Regions from separate parts of the Streptomyces durmitorensis genome, predicted to be linked through region 2. Evidence: riboswitches for the same ligand, from Rfam matches in the RefSeq annotation. Region 2 holds a riboswitch; each other region holds the start of a gene.
The links. A riboswitch is a leader RNA that binds a small molecule or an ion and turns the genes downstream of it on or off. The one in region 2 is predicted to bind cyclic di-AMP.
Positions count from the first base shown of each region.

Region 1: it holds a riboswitch for cyclic di-AMP, as region 2 does, so the genes downstream of both, M4V62_RS25065 (transglycosylase family protein) here and M4V62_RS41600 (transglycosylase SLT domain-containing protein) in region 2, are expected to answer to the same signal.
Region 3: it holds a riboswitch for cyclic di-AMP, as region 2 does, so the genes downstream of both, M4V62_RS04925 (C40 family peptidase) here and M4V62_RS41600 (transglycosylase SLT domain-containing protein) in region 2, are expected to answer to the same signal.

Region 1 is NZ_CP097289.1:5,580,870-5,588,223, forward strand. Features, by position in the region: gene M4V62_RS25055 (cytochrome P450 family protein) at 1-833, shown strand, start outside; gene M4V62_RS25060 (LysM peptidoglycan-binding domain-containing protein) at 970-1,962, shown strand; cyclic di-AMP (ydaO/yuaA leader) riboswitch at 2,144-2,335, shown strand; gene M4V62_RS25065 (transglycosylase family protein) at 2,339-3,049, shown strand; gene eno (phosphopyruvate hydratase) at 3,316-4,608, shown strand; gene M4V62_RS25075 (FtsB family cell division protein) at 4,718-5,200, shown strand; gene M4V62_RS25080 (DUF501 domain-containing protein) at 5,272-5,793, shown strand; gene M4V62_RS25085 (Ppx/GppA phosphatase family protein) at 5,858-6,784, shown strand; gene M4V62_RS25090 (NAD(P)/FAD-dependent oxidoreductase) at 7,183-7,354, shown strand, end outside.
Region 2 is NZ_CP097289.1:9,394,455-9,401,808, reverse strand. Features, by position in the region: gene M4V62_RS41620 (NAD(P)-dependent oxidoreductase) at 1-126, opposite strand, end outside; gene M4V62_RS41615 (TetR/AcrR family transcriptional regulator) at 202-840, shown strand; gene M4V62_RS41610 (DUF5670 family protein) at 1,022-1,192, opposite strand; gene M4V62_RS41605 (CsbD family protein) at 1,375-1,548, shown strand; cyclic di-AMP (ydaO/yuaA leader) riboswitch at 2,041-2,205, shown strand; gene M4V62_RS41600 (transglycosylase SLT domain-containing protein) at 2,209-2,949, shown strand; gene M4V62_RS41595 (ADP-ribosylation family protein) at 2,946-3,932, opposite strand; gene M4V62_RS41590 (ribonuclease J) at 3,993-5,678, opposite strand; gene M4V62_RS41585 (hypothetical protein) at 5,789-6,817, opposite strand; gene M4V62_RS41580 (TetR/AcrR family transcriptional regulator) at 6,889-7,354, shown strand, end outside.
Region 3 is NZ_CP097289.1:1,033,993-1,041,346, forward strand. Features, by position in the region: gene M4V62_RS04910 (amidase) at 1-893, opposite strand, end outside; gene M4V62_RS04915 (ATP-dependent Clp protease proteolytic subunit) at 1,257-1,892, shown strand; gene M4V62_RS04920 (hypothetical protein) at 1,900-2,208, shown strand; cyclic di-AMP (ydaO/yuaA leader) riboswitch at 2,573-2,736, shown strand; gene M4V62_RS04925 (C40 family peptidase) at 2,740-3,213, shown strand; gene M4V62_RS04930 (DUF6328 family protein) at 3,382-3,942, shown strand; gene M4V62_RS04935 (LysE family translocator) at 3,920-4,549, opposite strand; gene M4V62_RS04940 (LysR family transcriptional regulator) at 4,679-5,590, shown strand; gene M4V62_RS04945 (ATP-binding protein) at 5,579-6,040, opposite strand; gene M4V62_RS04950 (helix-turn-helix domain-containing protein) at 6,311-7,171, shown strand; gene M4V62_RS04955 (DUF397 domain-containing protein) at 7,181-7,354, shown strand, end outside.

The sequences.
Region 1 (7,354 bases), 3.8 Mb from region 2:
CCCTCCCCATCTACGCCATCTGCGACCTGCTCGGCGTGCCCCGCGAGGACCAGGACGACTTCCGTGACTGGGCGGGGATGATGATCCGCCACGGCGGAGGGCCCAGGGGCGGTGTCGCCCGGTCGGTGAAGAAGATGCGCGGGTACCTCGCCGAGCTGATCCACCGCAAGCGCCTCGAACCCGGCGACGACCTCATCTCCGGGCTCATCCGCGCCTCGGACCACGGTGAGCACCTCACCGAGAACGAGGCCGCCGCGATGGCCTTCATCCTTCTCTTCGCCGGGTTCGAGACCACCGTCAATCTCATCGGCAACGGCACCTACGCCCTCCTCACCCACCCCGAGCAGCGCGAGCGGCTCCAGGGCTCCCTCAGGGACGGCGACACCGGCCTCCTGGAGACCGGTCTTGAGGAGCTCCTCCGCTTCGACGGTCCCGTCGAACTCGCCACGTGGCGGTTCGCCACCGAGCCGCTGACCATCGGAGGGGAGGACATCGCCGCCGGCGACCCCGTCCTCGTCGTCCTCGCCGCCGCCGATCGTGACCCCGAACGCTTCGACCGGCCGGACACGCTCGACCTCTCCCGGCGCGACAACCAACACCTCGGCTACGGCCATGGCATTCATTACTGTCTCGGTGCGCCGCTCGCCCGGCTCGAAGGGCAGGCCGCCCTCGCGACTCTTCTGCGGCGCCTCCCTGACCTGCGACTCGCGGTGGAACCTGGTGATTTGAGATGGCGCGGCGGGCTCATCATGCGCGGACTCCGCACGCTGCCCGTGGAGTTCACACCCGCACAGCAGAGCAAAGATTCGACCCCGGAAACGACGTTTAGCTGACGGACCGTCAAGACTGTGACTTTCACGTGATCTCCGCTGCATCGACTTGTGACAAGCGTTCGACTGCCGCTACGTTCACCGACGACTCGGCATCCCGTGCCGCAGTCGTCGCTCCAGTCACGCGAAAGGCAACCGCATGATCTCCGGCAATGGTCGTCACCGACGCCCCCGCCAGGCCCCGGCCCTGATCGTCGCGGCAGGAGTCGCAGGATCGGCCATCGCCATCCCGCTGCTCGGCGCCACCAGTGCGAGCGCGGCGGACACCGCCACGTGGGACAAGCTCGCGGAGTGCGAGAGCGGCGGATCCTGGAGCGCGGACGCCGGCAACGGCTACTACGGCGGGCTCCAGCTCTCGCAGCAGGTCTGGGAGGAGTACGGCGGCCTCGACTTCGCGCCGAGCGCCGACCAGGCCAGCCGTTCGCAGCAGATCTCCGTCGCCGAGAAGGTTCTTGACGACCAGGGGATCAGCGCCTGGCCCAGCTGCGCGCCGATCGCCGGTCTCACCCAGGACGGCGCCGCCGCCGACGTCGACCCCGGCGCCCCGATCACCACGGTGCCGTCGGACGAGCCGTCGGAGTCGACCGAGCCCGGTGACGGTGAGTCGGCCGAGACGGGCGAGCCGAGTGCGTCGCCGAGCGAGTCGGCCGATCCCTCGGACGACACCAAGTCTTCGGACAAGCCCTCGGCGAAGCCTTCCGAGAAGCCCGACGCCGACGACGAGACGCGAGACAAGAATCACGACGAGTCGGGTGAGCCGGGCAAGTCGGGTGAGTCGGATGAGTCCGGCGACTCGGGCAAGTCCGGTCAGAACGACGAGGCTTCACCCGCCCCCGGCACCCCCGCCGGTGAGGGTGAGGGCCGCCACCGCGGCGGCAGCGCGGACGACAAGGCCTCCGACGGCGCCACCCGCGAGGGTTCGGGCCGGCACGCGTCCCGTGGCGACGAGCGTCAGAAGGACGGCTCCGACGGGACGTACACGGTCCGCTCCGGAGACAGCCTCTGGGGCATCGCGGACGACCTCGACGTGAAGGGCGGGTGGGCCGAGCTGTACGAGGAGAACGAGAAGTCGGTCGGCTCCGACCCCGATCTCATCCTTCCCGGTCAGAGCCTCGATTTGGGCGAAAAGTAGGGGTAGTTGGCGAGTCGCTTTGCGCTTGATGTCCCAATTGGCGCAAGTGAGAGATGGGTCTCAGAAGCCCTGATCGTCTTTGAGTTTCGGCCGATCGCATGTCTACGGTCGTGACCGCTCGCCACAGCGGGCCCCGCCGGTCGGTACGCCGAGTCCTGCCAACGGCCGTTCGGGAACAGTCGTCGCGTAAGCGCCGTAGGCAGGAGCGGGGGAACCAAGGTTTCCGCCGGGCCCGGCCGTTCAGCATCGCGAGAGCGATGCGAAGAGACGGACGGGAACGGCTAGGGGTTAAGCCGCGCTCAGGAAGCGCGGCCGGGCAACTTCATCGGCCCGAACCCGACAGCTCACCTCGCAGGCGTCGGTGAGGGGATCACTCATGCTGTTTTCCAGCAAGGGCAAGCACCGCCGCCCGTCCAAGGCCACCCGTGTCGCCACGCTCGCCGGCGTCACCGGTGTAGCGGTCGCCGCCCCGCTGATGGCGGCCGGCTCGGCCTCCGCCGCGACCAACTCCGAGTGGGACGCCGTCGCCCAGTGCGAGTCGGGCGGCAACTGGTCCATCAACACCGGCAACGGCTACACGGGCGGACTGCAGTTCTCGTCCTCCACCTGGGCCGCGTACGGCGGTACGAAGTACGCGCCCACCGCCGACAAGGCCTCCAAGGCCCAGCAGATCGAGATCGGCGAGAAGGTCCTCGCGGGTCAGGGCAAGGGTGCCTGGCCGAGCTGCGGCGTCGGCCTCTCGGGCGCCTCCAACGAGGGTGGCGGTGCGCAGGAGAGCGCCCCGCAGCAGACCCAGCCCCAGGAGCAGCCGAAGAGCCAGCCCAGCGCCCAGACCGAGCAGCCGCAGCAGGCCGCTCCGAAGGCCGAGGCCCCCAAGACCGAGTCCAAGAAGACCGTCGAGACCCCGACCGGCAAGAAGGTCAAGAAGGGCGACGGCGAGTACAAGGTCAAGAAGGGTGACACCCTCTCCAAGATCGCCGAGGCGAAGGACGTCAAGGGCGGCTGGCACAAGGTGTACAAGCTCAACGGCGACATCATCGACAACGCCGACATGATCTACCCGGGCCAGCAGCTCCACCTCAGCTAAGCGCTGAGAGCTGAGCGGCGGCGCTTCGGCGGAGGCGCCGCCCGCCCACCCCCGTCCCCACGGGTCCACCCCGTCCCGGTGCGCGTATCCCCCGTACGCACCGGGGCGGGGTTCTTTTTTGTCCGCACCGCTTTGTTCCGTTCGGAAACTTTTTGCTCTCGGTTTGTCCACAGGACGGTCGCTCGGCTGGCTGTTGCCCGGGAGCCGGTTAGGCTCGTGTCCGCGAGGCCAACGCCCCGCGTACCCGCGTCACATCCCAGAAGGAGATGCTCGTGCCGTCCATCGACGTCGTCGTAGCCCGGGAAATCCTGGACTCCCGAGGCAACCCCACGGTCGAGGTCGAGGTCGGCCTCGACGACGGCAGCACGGGTCGTGCCGCCGTTCCGTCCGGTGCTTCCACCGGTGCTTTCGAGGCCATCGAACTCCGTGACGGTGACCCCAACCGTTACCAGGGCAAGGGCGTGGAGAAGGCCGTCCTCGCCGTCATCGAGCAGATCGGCCCGGAGCTCGTCGGGTACGACGCGACCGAGCAGCGCCTGATCGACCAGGCGATGTTCGACCTCGACGCCACCGACAACAAGGGCTCGCTCGGCGCCAACGCCATCCTCGGCGTCTCGCTCGCCGTCGCGCACGCCGCGTCGGAGGCCTCCGACCTCCCGCTCTTCCGCTACCTCGGCGGCCCGAACGCGCACCTGCTGCCCGTTCCGATGATGAACATCCTGAACGGCGGGTCGCACGCCGACTCGAACGTCGACATCCAGGAGTTCATGATCGCGCCGATCGGCGCCGAGTCGTTCTCCGAGGCCCTGCGCTGGGGCACCGAGGTCTACCACACGCTGAAGAAGGTCCTGAAGGACAAGGGCCTCTCCACCGGCCTGGGCGACGAGGGCGGCTTCGCCCCGAACCTGGACTCCAACCGCGCCGCGCTCGACCTCATCCTCGAGGCCATCAAGCAGGCCGGTTACGTCCCCGGCGAGCAGGTCGCGCTCGCGCTCGACGTCGCCGCGTCCGAGTTCTACAAGGACGGCAAGTACGAGTTCGAGGGCAAGTCCCGCTCGGCCGCCGAGATGACCGAGTACTACGAGGAGCTCGTCGCCGCGTACCCGCTCGTCTCCATCGAGGACCCGCTGTTCGAGGACGACTGGGCCGGCTGGAACGTCATCACCGAGAAGCTCGGCGAGAAGGTCCAGCTCGTGGGCGACGACCTGTTCGTCACCAACCCGGAGCGCCTGGCCCGTGGCATCGAGGAGAAGTCGGCCAACGCCCTCCTGGTGAAGGTCAACCAGATCGGTTCGCTGACCGAGACCCTCGACGCCGTCGAGATGGCCCAGCGCAGCGGCTTCAAGTGCATGATGTCGCACCGCTCCGGTGAGACCGAGGACGTCACCATCGCCGACCTCGCCGTCGCCACCAACTGCGGCCAGATCAAGACCGGCGCCCCGGCCCGCTCCGAGCGCGTCGCCAAGTACAACCAGCTGCTCCGCATCGAGGAGATCCTCGACGACGCGGCCGTCTACGCCGGTCGCAGCGCCTTCCCGCGGTTCCGCTTTGCGGACTAATAGGCACAGCAAGGGCTGAGCCGTAGCCACGCTGTAGTTACGTACGTCCCCGTACTCGGTCCCGTACCGTGTGCGGGGACGTACGCGCGTGTGAACGGGAGGCGGGGACATGGCCGTGAAGGACCGGGACCGGTTCTCCACCGCGACCAGGCTGCGGCTGCTCGGCGAACAGACCGCGGAGCGTGTCTACCGCTCCCAGACCAAGCGCCAGGCCCGCCGCTCCCGGCTCACGGGACGCGCCGCGCTCCTGGCGCTCGTGCTCTGCTCGCTGGTCGTCGCGCTCGCCTACCCGATAAGGCAGTACGTCTCCCAGCGCGCGGAGATCGCCGATCAGCGCAAGGAGCAGGCCGAGCGCCGCGAGAACGTCGAGAAGCTGCGGGACGAGAAGGCCCGCTGGCGGGACGACGAGTACGCGGAGCAGCGCATCCGGGACCGGCTGCACTATGTGATGCCGGGCGAGACCGGCTTCACGGTGGTCGACCCCGAGGCGGCGAAGAAGCAGCACACCGACCAGGGGGCGGCCGCCAGGCCCTGGTACTCGAACGTCTGGGACGGCGTCGACAAGGCCGACCGCCCGGACGACGACGACTGAGCGACATCAGAACCTCTGACATCCGAGTCCGAGCCCCACAGAACTTCTACGGAACCGATCGAAAGACAGGCATGGAAACGCCCCCGCCGACCACCCCGCGCACCGAGCCCACCGACGCCGACGTCGAGGCCTTCAAGCAGCAGCTCGGCCGCCCGCCGCGCGGCCTGCGGGCCATCGCCCACCGCTGCCCGTGCGGGCAGCCGGACGTCGTCGAGACGGCGCCGCGCCTTCCGGACGGGACGCCGTTCCCGACGACGTACTACCTGACGTGCCCCCGCGCGGCCTCCGCGATCGGCACGCTGGAGGCGAACGGCGTCATGAAGGAGATGACCGAGCGCCTCGCGACGGACCCGGAGCTCGCCGCCGCGTACCGCGCGGCGCACGAGGACTACATCGCGCGCCGCGACGCGATCGAGGTCCTGGAGGGCTTCCCGAGTGCGGGCGGCATGCCGGACCGCGTGAAGTGCCTGCACGTCCTGGTCGGCCACTCCCTGGCCGCGGGCCCCGGAGTGAACCCCCTGGGCGACGAGGCGATCGCGATGCTCCCGGAGTGGTGGCGCAAGGGCGCGTGCGTGTCCCTGCCGGAGGAGTAGGTCGGCGTCCTCGTTGCCGAGCTGCCGAGCTGCCGAGTACCGATTCAACTGAGGAGCCCCCAGAGTGACCCGCGTAGCTGCCATCGACTGCGGCACGAACTCGATCCGCCTGCTCGTGGCAGACGCGGACCCGCAGACAGGCGAACTCGTCGACCTGGACCGCAGGATGACCATCGTCCGCCTCGGCCAAGGCGTCGACAAGACGGGCCGTCTGGCTCCGGAGGCCCTGGAACGCACCTTCGCGGCCTGCCGCGAGTACGCCGAGGTCATCAAGTCCCACGGCGCCGAACGCCTCCGCTTCGTGGCGACCTCCGCCTCCCGTGACGCCGAGAACCGCGACGACTTCGTACGCGGCGTCCTGGACATCCTCGGCGTCGAGCCGGAGGTCATCAGCGGTGACCAGGAGGCCGAGTTCTCCTTCACGGGCGCGACGAAGGAGCTGGCGGGCAGCGACCACCTCGCCAAGCCCTACCTCGTCGTGGACATCGGCGGCGGCTCCACGGAGTTCGTCGTCGGCGAGGACCACGTCCGTGCCGCCCGCTCCGTCGACATCGGCTGCGTGCGCCTCACGGAGCGGCACATCCGCACCGACCCGCCCGCTCCCGCCGAACTGGACGCCGTACGCGCCGACATCGAGGCCGCGCTCGACCTCGCGGAGGAGACCGTGCCGATCCGCGAGGCGCGGACCCTGGTCGGCCTCGCGGGCTCGGTGACCACCGTGTCCGCCGTCGCGCTCGGCCTCGACGCGTACGACTCCGAGGCGATCCACCACTCCCGTGTCTCGTACGAGCGGGTCAGCGAGATCGTCGGACGCCTGAGCCGGGCCACGCACGACGAGCGCGCCGCGATCCCGGTGATGCATCCGGGGCGCGTGGACGTCATCGTCTCGGGCGCGCTCGTGCTTCTTTCGATCATGGAAAGGACCGGGGCCCGGGAGGTCGTCGTCAGCGAGCACGACATCCTCGACGGCATCGGCTGGTCGATCGCCTGAGCGCGTCATGTAGCGTCTGAGCGGCCGTCGAGGGGGTCGAAAGGCCCCGCGGCGACACGCCGTCGGGAAACTTCGTGAAGTTCTTCACAAGGAAATCGGCTCGGTTGGACGATGTTCAGGGGTTCCGGACCCCTAAAAGTGATCCCAGAGGGCCTCGCGACCCGCGATGGTGAAGGTTCGCGAGTGGGCCCGGAGCGTGGGCCGGGGGAGTGGTTCACTGGGCCCCGGAGGCCAGAGCGGCAGCTCACAAGGGGTGCACAACGTCTCGGGTCATCCCGTGGTTCCCCTGGGGCGTCATGACCTGCGTCACGTGGGCGGCGAAGTGTAGCAGAGGGCCTACCCATGCTTGTGAAGGGGCGCACGAGCGACCCCCCTCGGGCGGGTGGATACTCGATGGCATGAGCACCACGGAGCGTCCCAGGATCCTCGTAGTAGGCGGTGGGTACGTAGGCCTGTACGCAGCTCGGCGCATCCTCAAGAAGATGCGCTACGGAGAGGCGACCGTCACGGTCGTCGACCCCCGGTCGTACATGACCTACCAGCCCTTCCTCCCCGAAGCCGCAGCCGGCA
Region 2 (7,354 bases):
GGCGGGTCGCGGGGTGAGTGAGCCGGGGCGGCGGGTCACGGCGACGACCTCGTGGCCGGCGGCGATGGCTTGGTCGGTGAGGTGGCGGCCGGTCGGTCCGTTGGCGCCGACGACTGCGATGCGCATGGTGTCGGGACATCCCTTCGTGGGTTCCTGGAATGCCCTTGACTGTCCCGATCCGTGTGCGCAGGCTCAACGCTGATGAATAACGAAGCCTCTGCTCCAGCCCGCACGCGAGGCCGTCCCCGCGGCAATCCGCCGACCCGTGAGTCGATCGTCTCGGCCGCCCGTGCGCTGTTCTTGGAGCGCGGCTACCGGCGCACCACTCTGCGCGCGGTGGCAGGAGCCGCCGGAGTCGATCCGGCGCTGATCTCCTACCACTTCGGCTCGAAGAAGGGGCTGTTCGCGGATGTGATGCAGTTCCAGTGCGCCAACGCGCTGACGGTGGACCATGTCCTCGGCGGCGACCCGACCACCCTTCCCGAGCGTCTGATCGACGCGGTGACGGGGCTGTGGGAGGACGCCGATTTCCTGACGCTCACCGCCCAGGGCGACGAGGCCGCCGAGGTGATCCGTGAATACCTGGAACGCGAGTTGCTGGCCCGGCTTGTTGAATTTCTCGGCGGCCAGGACGCGACCGCCCGCGCCACCGCCGTGACGACGATCCTCGGCGGCCTGATCTACACCCGCTACCTCAACCCGCTCCCCACTCCCGCCAGCCTCACCCCGTCCGAGGCCCGCCATGTCCTCGCCCCGGCGCTGCGCGCGGCCCTGACCCCCAGGCCACGCACCGCGTCGCCCCGGGCCAACGGACGGCTGGGAGCACGGTCTTCGGCGTAGCGAGGGAGCGTGCCGGAAAACGGCGAAGGGGTGGGCCCGGCCGTCCCAGGCCGGGCCCACCCTCAGGCACGCACGCCACCGCCCGTGGCGCCGCGCCGCTCTGGGTTGGCGCACTCAGATGCGCGTCACCGCGTTGTCGCACTCAGGTGCGCGTCACCGTGTTGTCGCATTCAGGTGCGCGTCACCATCTGTACCAGCGGCCCTTGCGGCCGCCGCTTGCAGCGGGCCTGATCACGAAGCCGAGCAGCCACACCACCAGCAGGATGACCGCGACCCACCACAACGCCTTCAGCGCGAATCCCGCACCGAAGAGGAGCAGGGCCAGAAGAAGTACCACGATAAGGGGAACCATTGTTATCAACCTCCAGACGACCGTGTGCTCCCATCCCCGCCACGCAAACACACAAGATGCCTGTTTCCCGCATTGGTTGAAGGGATCCGATCCCGATCGCGGTCACGATGTTTGGCGGACAGCTGAGCGGCCAGACGTACCGACAGCACATGACGTCGATGCCAAGGGAGCGTGAGCGGACCATGACCGCCAACGAGAAGGCCAAGGCGAAGACCGAACAGGCCGGCGGCGCAGCCGCGCAGGCCATCGGACGCGCGGTGGGCAATGAAAGCCTCACCGCCAAGGGTCACGCCCTGCAGATGAAGGGCGACGCGCGCGAGGCCAAGGAAAAGACCAAGGACATCGGCAAGCATTAACACCTGTGCCACTGCACGCCGTTGGGGCGGCCCCTCCTTGGGGCCGCCCCAACGGCGTTTGGCCAAACGGAAATAGACCACGGAAGCGACGGCCGATCACCACCCGCCCATGAACCGCCGTCGGCCCCCACCTGGGGCGATCAGGATGTCATTGATGGCGATACGCCCGCTTTTGGCACGAAGAGCAGCATCCGCAATATGTCCATCTTTGAGTTAGAAAGCCACTCCTTTATGCCATTGACGGAGTATATGCAGGTGTCCCCAATTCAGTGAAACGGGTCACACCGGCGGCCGCGCCAGCGGGAGCCGGTGAGCACATTTCCGTTCCACGCAAAGAAAGTTGGGGTTTTCGATCAAAGAGGGCAACAGGCTCCGGTCACCGGCGGCCGGAGCCTCGCACATTTCTATTTGAATTCTGGCCTTGTTCTGTCCGGTCTTTCTCGCCTAACGTCACCGTCAATCCGGATGGAACGCCGAATCCTGCCGCTGTCCGGAAACCCTCCACCCACTCACATACGCCCGGCAGGAGCGGGGGACCCAGGTAAGCCGCCGATCCGGATTCCGGAACGGCTCGGGGTGAAGTCGCCTTTGCAGTGCGACCGGACACCTCCCGTCCGAACCCGACAGCTCACCTCGTAGGCGACGGAGAGGAAATTCGTCATGCCTGCAAAGGGAAAGCACCGCCGTCCCAAGTCCAGCTCGCTCACCCGGGGTATCGCCGCCGCAGGGACGGGCGGGGCCGTGCTCGTTCTCCCGGTGCTCGGCGCGACCACCGCCGGCGCGGCGGAGGCGGCCGCGGCCGCCAAGCCCGCCGCGGCCCCGAAGACCTACGTCGTCGTCGCGGGCGACACCCTCTCCAAGATCGCCCGAGAGCACTCCGTGAGCGGCAGCTGGAAGAAGCTGTACGAGGACAACCGCAGCGCCCTCGGCGACGACCCGAAGCTGATTCGCCCCGGTGTCCGGCTCACCCTCGACAAGGAGGACTCGGGCAAGCCCTCCAAGGCATCCGGCGAGCGGGCGGACCGCTCCGAGCGCAAGGACGCGGTCGAGCCCGCAGCCGCCCCGGCGAAGAAGTCCTACGCCAACAACCTCGACGGCTGGATCAAGGAGTCGCTCGACATCATGGCCGAGCGCGGCATCCCCGGCTCCTACGAGGGCATCCACCGCAACGTCATGCGCGAGTCCTCCGGCAACCCGCTGGCCATCAACAACTGGGACTCCAACGCCACCGCCGGAACTCCCTCCAAGGGGCTCCTGCAGGTCATCGCCCCCACGTTCTCCGCGTACCACGTGCCCGGGACGTCGCTGGACAGCTTCGACCCGGTCGCCAACATCACCGCCGCCTGCAACTACGCGGCCGACCGGTACGGCTCGATCGACAACGTGAACGGCCCGTACTAGACCTGATCCCTGTTCGTCTCCAGGACGTCCACCTGCGGCAGAGAACGGTGCCGATGGTGGGCGTCCGCCGTCTGCGCGAGCCCGGGGCGGCCCAGCGCGCGATAGGCCGTGACGAGGAGTTCGTTCGCCAGCGCCTCGCGCTCCGGGTCGCCCGCGGAGGCCCAGTGCAGGTCGCGGCCCAGCAGAAGGGCCTCCGTCGGGTCGCCCGCCGAGCAGCGGCGGCGGGCTTCGTCCAGGGACTCCCCCAGAGCCTCGGCGTCGTCGAACATGCCGTACATGTACGTCGCGAACTTGTACTCGTCGGCCCCGTTGTGGGCAGGGCGGCCCAGCGCGGAATCGCCCGACGCGAGTGCGCCCGCGCCGTCGAGCGTGGTGATCCGGTCGGGGTCCACGGGCGGGACGGCCGTGTCGTACGCCCTGGAGTAGGCGAGGCCCGTCTCGGTGCGCTCACCCGTCTCGACGGCGGTCAGCGCATCGCGCAGCAGGCCCAGGCGCGAGCGCCGGGCCGACACCTCGTCGTCGTCCTGCACGTCGTCGTCGAGGTCGCGCCAGCAGCGTTCGAGGATCGCCCGCACCGCTTCGAGCGGGGTCTTGGCACGCGTGTCGATGCCGCCGCCGTCGTTGTTGTAGTAGGAGGCGACACCACTGCAGGTGCGGCCGTCGTCGAACCACAGGCCGTGGTGCAGACCGTCGGAGCCGCCGTGCAGGAAGGTCACGAACTCCGGCGGATCGCGGTAGTAGCGACCGTGCACCCGGACGTCGATGCCGTCCCTCGGCCGCAGACCCGGGTCCGCGAACAGGTCCAGGATGCCGACCGGGCTCACGTCCAGGTCCTGGAGCGCCCGCTCCCCGTCCGGGCCGAGAGATCCCAGGAACTCCCAGAACTGGAAGATCGATTCCGGCAGTTCGAGCCCCCAGTCCTGCCGGAACCGCTCTTCCACGGCGGCCCGGCCCGTGAGACCCCCGCCCTTCTCCCCGCTCATTGAACTCCCCCGCTCATGACGCTCGTACGGCCGACGACGACGGCCAAGAGTATGGCTCGCTCAGGCGTCGATGATGACCGGGATGATCAGGGGCCTGCGGCGGTGTGTGCGGTACGCCCAGTTCGCCACGGCCCGAGCGATGAGCTGCTCCAGCTGGTGGGCGTCGCCGACCCCTTCCTCGGCGGCGGTTGCCAGAGTCTTCTCGATCACCGGGATGACGGACTCGAAGGTGGTCTCGTCGTGGACGAAGCCGCGGGCCAGGAAATCGGGGGCCTCGGCGAGCGCGCCCGTGTCGGCATCGACGATGGCGACCACGGTGACGACGCCCTCCTCGGCCAGCGTGAGCCGGTCCTTCAGCGAGGCTTCGTTGACACCGCCGACGGTCATCCCGTCCACGTAGACGTAGCCCGCGGGCACCTTGCCGGTGATGGAGGCGCGGCCGTCGACGAGGTCGACGACGACGCCGTCCTCGGCGATGACGACACGGTCGGGGTCGACGCCGGTACGGATGGCGAGGTCGGCGTTGGCCTTCAGGTGCTTCCACTCGCCATGGACGGGCATGACGTTGCGGGGCTTGACGATGTTGTAGCAGTAGACGAGCTCACCCGCGCTGGCGTGCCCCGAGACGTGCACCTTGGCGTTGCCCTTGTGGACGACGTTCGCGCCCCAACGGGTCAGCCCGTTGATCACTCGGTAGATCGCCGTCTCGTTGCCGGGAATCAGGGAGCTTGCGAGGAGAACGGTGTCTCCCTTTCCGATGCGGATCACATGGTCGCGATTGGCCATCCGCGACAGCGCGGCCATCGGCTCGCCCTGGGATCCGGTGCACACCAGGGTGATCCGGTGGTCGGGGAGCTTCTCCAACTCCTTCATGCTGACGACCAGGCCCGAGGGAACGTTCAGATAGCCCAGGTCGCGGGCGATGCCCATGTTGCGGACCATCGAGCGGCCCACGAAGGCGACCTTGCGGCCGTGCTGGTGGGCGGCGTCGAGCACCTGCTGGATACGGTGCACATGGCTGGCGAAGCTGGAGACGATGACCCGCCGCGGCGCGGTGCGCAGGACCTGCTCGATCGCGGGGTTGAGCTCGCGCTCGGATGTGGTGAAGCCCGGCACCTCGGCATTGGTGGAGTCGGTGAGGAAGAGGTCTACGCCCTCCTCGCCGAGCCGCGCGAAGGCGCGCAGGTCGGTGATGCGGTCGTCGAGCGGGAACTGGTCCATCTTGAAGTCACCGGTGTGGAGCACCATCCCGGCACCCGTGCGGATGGCGACGGCGAGCCCGTCGGGGATGGAGTGGTTGACCGCCACGAATTCGCAGTCGAAGGGCCCGAATCCGCGCCGGTCCCCCTCCCGCACCCGCACCGTGCGCGGCCGGATGTTGTGTTCCTTGAGCTTGGCCTCAAGGAAGGCAAGTGTCAGCTTCGACCCGACGACGGGGATGTCGGACCGTTCGCGCAGCAGGTAGGGCACGCCGCCGATGTGGTCTTCGTGGCCGTGTGTGAGGACCACGGCCACGACGTCGTCAAGGCGGTCCCGGATCGAGGTGAAGTCGGGAAGAATGACGTCGACGCCGGGCTGGTTCTCCTCGGGGAACAGCACGCCGCAGTCGACGATGAGCAGCTTGCCGGCGTGCTCGAAGACGGTCATGTTGCGGCCGATCTCGCCCAGGCCGCCCAGGGCGACAACCCGCAGGCCTCCCTTGGGCAGCGGCGGGGCAGGCTTCAGCTCGGGGTGCGGATGGCTCATGGGGTGACGCTACCGGAGAGTTGAAAGAGCTGTTCAACAGGATGCCCGCGGGCCGCGCGACATGCGCACAGCACATCCCCCGGACGGCTGGTCCGACTCGTCCTTCGAGCTCAGACGCGGAAGATGTGCACCACGTGCCGGGCGTCGGCCAGGGTGTGCGGGGCCAGGGCGTGGTACGCCCACACGTGGACCCAGGCATTGCCGGTGCGCAGGGTGAGCACCGCCTTCATCATGCCGGGGGCGAAGTAGGTCAGGAGCAGGAAGGCCGCCGACAGCACTGCGTCGCCGGGTGAGCCGAACCGTGTCCAGGCATCCCAGAGGTGGAAGACGGCATAGGCCAGGCCGCACAGGATCACGGTCGCCGGGGTCGAGCCGGTGAGACGGAGTATGCGGGGCAGCAGGATCGCGTAGATGAAGATCATGGCCGGGAGCACCGCCCCCACGAGGTAGAGCGTGAAGGTCAGCGGCACGCCCAGGAGGAGTTGGCGGCCGCCGAGGTCGAGGATCTCGGGTTTGAGCACCAGGAACTGCACCGCCGACTCGACCAGGAGGACGGTGGTGATCAGGACGGCGTCGGCCGCGCGGTCACAGGAGCGCAGACAGAGCCGTTCGGCCGTGTAGCGGCGGAAGTACAGCAGGGGCAGGAGGGCGTACACGACCACGTTGTAGAGCGCCCAGGTGACAGCCTCCGCCGCGGTGACCTGCTCGTGGGTTCCGTAGAGCGTGCCCGCGAGGTGGAAACCGAAGGGGTGCCAGCCGAGTGAGCGGGCGAGGATGTGTCCGAGGGCGAGCCCGGCGGCTCCGTAGGCCAGCAGCAGGAGAGTCTCGCGCAGGGCCTGGGTGCGCTCGGGGGCTCGGGCGGCGATGTCCGGGCGCCGGCGGTGGCGGGTGAGCAGCCGGACGAGGGCCATCAGAAGCAGAACCTCGACGAGTCCGATGTTGGCTTCCAGTAAATGGTCGGTGGTTGTTCGCCCGGTGCTCGACGGCCAGTTGAAGGGCAGCCGGTCCCCGGCGGCGGCGAGGACCAGCGCGTTGAGGGCCGACCAGCCGAGGACAGCGGCCCATACGGCTCGTGAGCGTGGCAAGGGGATACGGCGGGCGCGGCGCGACTTCGGGTCGGTGGAGCGGGTGAGCTGCATGGGAGCCTCCGCGATCTATGTAGCACGACCGTGCCACATAGAAAGTAACACAGGCGTGCTATAAAAGACTCATGCCCAAAGTGGTCGACCCTCAGCTCCGCCGAAGAGAGCTGGCCGAGGCCGTATGGCGCGTTGTCCGGCGCGACGGCCTGGACCACGCCTCGGTTCGCAACGTGGCCCGGGAGGCGGGCCTTTCGATGGGGTCGTTGCGGCACTACTTCGTGAGCCAGTCCGAACTGATGGCCTTCGCCCTGCGCATGGTCATCGACCGGATCGAGCAGCGGATCGCGGCGCTGCCTCCGGACGACGATCCCCTGCGGCACGCCGCACGCACCCTCGCCGAACTGCTGCCGCTGGACGACCAGCGGCGGGCGGAGAACGAGGTGTGGCTTGCTTTCACGGCTCGCGCCATGACCGACCCCGAGCTGCGAACGCTGCGCGACGAGGGGTACGAAGCGCTCCGCGCGGGCTGCCGCGGTCTCGTGGCGGGCCTCGTCAGCCCCGGCCGCGACCCGGAACAGGAGACCGCCCGGCTGC
Region 3 (7,354 bases), 8.4 Mb from region 2:
GCGCACCCCAGGTCGGCGAGGACGGCGACGGCGGGCGCGAGCACGTCGGTGACCTCGCGGTCGACCGGCACCGCTCCGCCCAGGTCCGGCGACCAGGCGATCCGAAGACCCGTCAGATCCCGTGCCAGTGACCCGCCGAACGCGCTCCCCGGCGTCTCCAGGGCGATCGGCGAGCGCGGGTCGGGTCCGGCGACGACGGAGAGGAGCAGCGCCGCGTCGGCGACCGTGCGCGCCATCGGGCCCTGCACGGCCATCGTCGACCACGGTGCGGTGTCCGGCCAGCTCGGCACGCGGCCCGGCGAGGGGCGCAGGCCCACCACGTTGCAGAACGACGCGGGGTTGCGCAGCGAACCGCCCATGTCGCTGCCGTCGGCCAGGGGGTGCATGCCGCACGCGAGCGCGGCCGCCGCTCCCCCGCTGCTGCCGCCCGCCGACCGCCGGAGGTCGTACGGGTTGCGAGTGGCCCCGAAGACCGGGTTGAAGGTGTGTGAACCGGCCGCGAACTCGGGCACGTTGGTCTTGCCGATGGTGATCGCCCCGGCGGCGCGGATGCGCTCGACGATCAGCTCGTCGCGGTCCGGGACGTTGTCGGCGAGGAGCGGTGTGCCGTAGGTGGTCCGGATGCCGCGGGTGTCGTGGGTGTCCTTGTGGGCGACGGGCAGGCCGTGCAGCGGGCCGAGCGGCGCGCCGCGCGCGGTTTCCTCGTCGGCGGTGCGCGCCTCGTCGAGCGCGCGCTCGGCCGTCAGGGTCACCACGGCGTTCACGGCGCCGTTGACCTGCTCGATCCGGTTCAGGTGCGCCTGGACGACCTCGCGTGCGGACAGCTCGCGGGTGCGGATCCTGGCGGCGAGTTCGCGGGCGGTGAGCCGGACGAGCTCGGCGGCTTCGGGCACTTGCTGCGCGCCAAGGTCTTCAGGGACTCGGCGGGCTCGGTGGGCTCGGTGGGCTTCAGGACTCATACGACGCTTTCGGCTCGAACGGCTTCGGGGCGGCGGGAGACGGGTCGGGGCGGCTGACGGCTCGCGGCTGAGGTCGCGACGAGGCGGAGTATGCCCACGTCACCGCGTCGGCCATCCGGTCGCGCGCGCCGCGGCCCCCGCTTTCAGCGAGCGGCTGAAACACGTCGCAGCTGTTGACTGCGGCGGATCACGCGAACATGCTCCCCAGACGACGTTACGTACGTCCTGTACATTTTTTACAGGAAGCCTTCAGGAAGCCTCGGGGAGCAGCCGACCCCGGCAGAGGAGAGACGCGCCATGAACCGACCCTTCGCCCGCCATGTCCTGCCCGAGTTCACCGAGCGCACCAGCGCGGGGCAGCGGACCCTCGATCCGTACGCGAAGCTGCTGGAGGAGCGCATCGTCTTCCTGGGCACCCCGATCGACGACACCTCGGCCAACGACGTGATGGCGCAGTTCATGCACCTCGAACACGCGGCACCGGACCGCGACATCGCGCTCTACATCAACTCCCCCGGCGGCTCCTTCAGTGCCATGACGGCGATCTACGACACGATCCAGTTCGTCACCTGCGACGTGGAGACGACCTGCCTCGGCCAGGCGGCGTCGGCGGCAGCCGTCCTCCTTGCCGCGGGCACCCCCGGCAAGCGGTGCGCGCTGCCCGGCGCCCGCGTGCTGATCCACCAGCCCTCGATCACCGAGCCGATCCACGGCCAGGCAACCGACTTGGCGATCCAGGCCGACGAACTCCTGCGCACCCGTGCCGCACTGGAGAGGCTGCTGGTCCACCACACGGGCCAGAGCCCGGAGCGCATCGCGGCCGACATCGAGCGGGACAAGATCCTCAGCGCCCCCGAGGCCGTCGACTACGGCCTGGTGGACCGGATCATCGCGAGCCGTAAGTCGTCCCTCCGCGCCCCGGACGCGCGGTGATCAGCCGATGCTGCCACCCGAACTTCCTCCGCTGCCCGCACTCACCCGCGCCGAGGGCGAGTTGATCGACCGGTATCTCGAAGTGGTCGATCTGGTGGGCCGGATCAACCCCGCCCGCGCCTCGGACACCTACGGCGGACTGCGCGCCGCCCAGGCCCTGGTCGGCAGCGCGACCGCCCTGCGGGAGGCGCTCACGCTGATGCACCAGCGGGGCGAGAGCGCCGTGTGTGCGCCGACGTTGGCCCGAGCGCTGCGTGTGCTCGACGGGGAGCGTCGTGCGGAACGAGTCACCGTGCCGCCTCCGTCGGCGTCCTGAGCACCCGTCACCCCGGCATCCCGAGCCCGAACCGTCCGGGGCCGGTCTCAAACGAACCAAACGGGCTACCTCGTTCGGCGTAGACGATCGTCGTTATTTGAGACGTCTTCGGTTGCGTCAGATGTGTACGCGAGTGCCGGAATTACTCGTTCCGGTGCTGGTCGAACGATCGTCGGAGTGCCCGGCCCGATCTCGAATCCGACCTTGTCCACCCGAACGGTTCAGCCGTGAGGAGCCTCACAAAACACCGTTTCGGCTCGGAATTCGACCCCTTGACGGGTCAAGATCCCTTCCGACGACAAGCCCCCGCCACAGCGGCGGGGCGGTCCGGGCGGACGCCGAGTCCTGCCGCCGCCCGGATGACCGGTCGACATCGGTGCATCGGCAGGAGTGGAGGACCCAGGCATGACGGGTCGGTCCGGAAGGTCCGGACGCCGACCCTTGGGGTGAAGCCGCACAGCGCGGCCGGGCAACTTCGCCAGCCCGAATCCGACAGGTCATCCTTCACAGGCGGTTGACGAAGGGTTGCGCATGACCGCGCTGAATCATGTTCCGTCGCTGCTCACCAGGGCCGGTTCCGTATCGGCCCTCACGCTCGCCGTCGTAGGCGGCACCCTCGTGGCCCCAGGGCTCACGTCGGAAGCCGAGGCCGCGACACACGGGACCAAAGCGCTCAAGATCGCTGCCTCCAAGAAGGGCTCTCCGTACGGATACGGGGCCGCGGGGCCGAACCGGTTCGACTGCTCGGGCCTGACGCTCTACTCGTTCAAGCGCACGGGCAAGAAGCTGCCGCGCACCGCCGCGCAGCAGTACAACAAGACCCGCCACGTCTCGGCGTCGAAGCGCTCCCGCGGCGACCTGGTCTTCTTCCACTCCGGGCGGAGCGTCTACCACGTCGGCATCTACGCCGGGAAGGGCAAGATCTGGCACGCGCCCAAGAGGGGGACCGTCGTGCGCCTCGAGAAGATCTGGACGAAGAGCGTCTCGTACGGCCGGGTGCGCTGACAGCCCGTCACCGACCGTCGACCGCAGACCTGTCGGAGGGCGGCGGCGGCCTCACGGCCGCTGCCGCCGCTCGACCGGCCCTCCGCTCGACCGGCCCTCCGCTCGACCGGCCCTCCGTTCGGCGCGCCCGCCGGGCGTGGAGCACGTCGACGCGGATACTCGGTCGCCATGTCCGAAAACAACGGTTCCCGCTCCTCGGGCGAGTCCTCCGACGCCCGCAACGAGACGACACTCGAACGCGCCGACCGCAATTTCTCCGAGATCCTCCAGGAACTGCGCGTCACACAGGCCGGCGTGCAGATCCTCTTCGCGTTCCTGCTGACGCTCGCCTTCACCGAGCGCTTTCCCTCGCTCGACACGGTGCAGCGCACCACGTACGTGACCACGCTGCTGCTCGCGGTCCTGTCCGCCGCGCTGTTCACGGCGCCGGCCGCCGTGCACAGGTCGCTGTTCGGGCAGCACTCCAAGCCGCGGATCGTGCGGGTCTCGTCCCGTCTCGCCGGCATCGGCATGGCGGTCCTGGTGTTCGCGCTCGCCGGTTCCGTGCTCCTGGTCGTGGACGTGGCCGTGGGCCGCACCGGCGGGATCATCGCGAGCGCGGGCACGCTGGTGGTGTGCGCGGGCCTGTGGGGCCTGCTGCCCGTTCTGCTGCGCGGCGCGGGCAAGGGCCGGGACCCGGAATCGGACACCGGCGCGTCGGACGACGTCAGGCCATCAGGGCCTCGGTGAGGAGCACCAGGCCGAGGACGCTCAGCGCGACGCCCGTGCCGCCCTCGATCGCGCGGGCCGTACGCGGCCTGCGCAGCCGGCGGCCAAGACGGTCCACCAGGAGCGCGACGACCGGGAACCACACCAGGGCAAGCGCCACGATGATCGACGCGAGCAGCAGTGTCCTCGGCATCGCGGGGCTGCCCGCGGGCACGAACTGGGGAAGGACGCTGAGGAAGGTGATGGGCGCCTTGGGGTTGAGGGCGTTGGTGAAAAAGCCCTGCCGCAGGCTGCCCCCGGCCGCCGGCTGTTCCGCGCCGTCCGGCACCCCGAAACTCGCCAGGGGCCGCGCCGCCGACCGCAGCGCGCGATACCCGAGGTACAGCACATAGGCACCGCCGAGGACCTGGAGCGCCCGGAACAGCGTGGGAACCGCCGTGAGGACCGCGGCGACCCCGGCCACCGCGAGCGCCGTGTGCACCAGGAGCCCGCCCGCGACACCGATCGCGCAGGTGACCCCGGCGCGGCGGGAGGCGAGGGAGTTGCGCACCACGACGGCGAAGTCGGCGCCCGGCATGGCGACCATGCCCGCGGCGACGCCGGTGAAGGCGACCAGTTGAGCGTCCATGGCCGCCAGCCTGCCGTTCTTCTGCCTTCAGCGGGTATGTGGAATATCCTGGGTCTGCCTTAAGCAGGCGTTTAGCCCCACGCCGCCGGACAGCCCCACCGCCCGTCGGCTCCTGCACCGGGAGACACCATGTACGACCCGACGCGGCTCGCCGCACTGGTGGCGGTCTCCGAGGCCGGGTCGATCACTCGCGCGGCCGAGCGCCTCGGATACACCGTGCCCGCCCTCTCCCAGCAGCTGGCCAAGCTCGAACGGGAGGCGGGCACCGCGCTCCTGGTCCGGCACCACCGCGGGGCGCGGCTGACCGGCGCGGGCGAGCTGCTGCTCGCGCGGGCGCGCCGGGTCCTTGACGAGATGGAGCAGGCCCGGCACGAACTGGCCCAGCTGGCGGGCCTGTCCGGCGGCAGGCTGCGCGTGGGGACCTTCACCACCGCCGGGATCCATCTGGTGCCGCCCGCGCTGACCGCGTTCCGCCGCGCCCATCCGGACGTCGATCTGACGGTACGGGGCTATGAACCGCCGCTCGGTGTCGCGGCCGTGGCGGCGGGCCATGTCGACCTGGCGCTCACGCACACGTACGAGCCCGCGGATCCGGTGGCGCTGCCCGCGTCCGTGACCGCGGAGCCGATCCTGGTCGAGGAGCTGGTCCTGGTGACCTCGCCCGGCCACGCGCTGGCGAGCGCGTCGTCGCGGCTGCCCCTGACCGAACTCGCCGGACAGCCGCTGATCAGCATGGCGCCGACGCATCCGCCACGCCAGGGCGTGGAGTCCGCGCTCTTCCGGGCCGGGGCGACACCTGCGGTCCTGGTCGAGACTCCGGGATACGCGCTGGTGTGCGCGCTGGTCAGCGCCGGGCTCGGCGTCGCCGTCGTACCGGAGATGGTGGCGAGGACGGCGGCCACCCCGGTGGGGGTCAGGCCCCTGGAGCCGGGGGATCTGCGCCGCACGATCTCGGTCGTCCACCGCACCGACGAGTCGCACCCCGCGGCGGACACCTTCAGGGCCCTGCTCCGTGGCGCCTTCGGACGCTCACCGGGGTGAGGGCGAGGAGGCCGCTGTCCCGCCGCGGACCGGCGCGGTCCACGGCAGCGCGATCCAGACCGTCTTGCCGCCCTCGGGGGTGGGCGTGACCGAGAGCCTGCCGCCACACTCCATGGTCAGCCAGCGGATGATCACCAGGCCTCGGCCGTTGTCCTGCTGGACGGCTGCGGGCAGCCGCTTGGGGTAGCGGGGGTGGCTGTCGGTGACGCCGATGCGCAGCTGCTCCTCCCGGTCCAGCTCGATGTCCACCGTGAAGGTGGGTGACTCGCCCCGGGTGTGCTGGACGGCGTTCGTGGCGAGTTCGGAGACGATGAGCCGGACCGTGTCGGCCACTTCGGTATCACCTGGCAGGCCCCACTCGCCGAGGATGTTCGAGACGAACTTCCGGGCCGCGGAGACCGAGGCAGGAGCGCTCGGCAGGGTGACGGATGCTTCCTGAAGGTCTGCCATGGCGACGTGTCCCTTTCCCACCGGGGCTCGGCTCCGACTCGTAGCGGAAGGCACGAGGACAGTCCCGGAATGGTGCTTCGCGCCAGCCTGCCACTCTTGGGGTGCTCAGAGGTGGCCATCCACCAAGATGTGCATATATCTGTCGCTCGAAGCGGTGAACTCTGCTACGAGAGACCGTATTTGGGCGGCAGGCCGACGCTTCCTCTACTGTCGCCGGGAAGAGGGCGGAGTGAGGCCGAAAAAGGAGGCTCCGTCCGAAAGGAGACGGACATGCGGTACGGTCCCGCGGTGCGCCGAAGGAAACTCGGCGCCGAACTGCGTGCACTGCGCACGCACGCCGGGCTCACCAGTGGCCAGGCGGCGGACCGGGTCGGCTGGCATCAGTCGAAGGTGAGCCGGATCGAGACGGGGCGTAGCAGCGTCAAGGCGGCCGACGTACGCCTGCTGCTCGAGGCGTACGAGGTGCGGGACCCCCGACTGCGCCAGTTGCTGGTGGCGCTGGCGGGCTCGGACGACGACGGCGGACGCCGCCACTGGTGGCACGCCTACCGCGAGCTGCTGCCGCCCGCCTACCGCGACTTCATCAGCCTGGAGTCACAGGCCTGTCGGATGCGCACCCTGGAGACCACCGTCGTGCCCGGCCTGCTGCAGACGCCGGACTACGCGCGTGCGGTGACGCGGGCCGCCCTTGACGGACTGCCGGAGGAACAGGTGGACACGCTGGTCGAGGTGCGTCTGGCGCGTCAGGACGTGCTGCGCGCGGCTCCGCCGCTGCGACTGAGCGTGATCCTGGACGAGGCGGTGCTGCACCGGCCGGTGGGCGGGAATCATGTGCTCGCGGGTCAGTTGAAACGGTTACTGGAAGCCGCACAGTTGCCCCATGTACGACTTCAGGTGTTGCCGTTCGCCGCCGGAGAGCACGTGGGCCTCATCGGATCTTTCGTTATCTTCTCCTTTCCGAACATTGCTGATCTGGATGTGGTTGTTCTAGACCACTTGACGAGTAGCCTCTACCTCGAACGGAGAGAAGACCTCCAGGCATACACGGATGCCTTCAACTCCCTTCAAGGAAAAGCACTTTCACCCGAGGAATCAACGGATCACATCGCCGGGATAGGTGACGGCGCGTAAGGAGGCACCATGACTGCACTGCCTCGGCACGTACCCTCAAGCACTTCTCTGCACGGCGCACGGTGGTATCGCAGCAGCCGCAGCAACGGCATGAACAACTGCGTGGAGACAGCCTCGCTCGCTTCAGGGCCGAAGCAGGGGCTTCTCGCCGTGCGCGATTCGAAGAACACGGCAGGGCCCGCC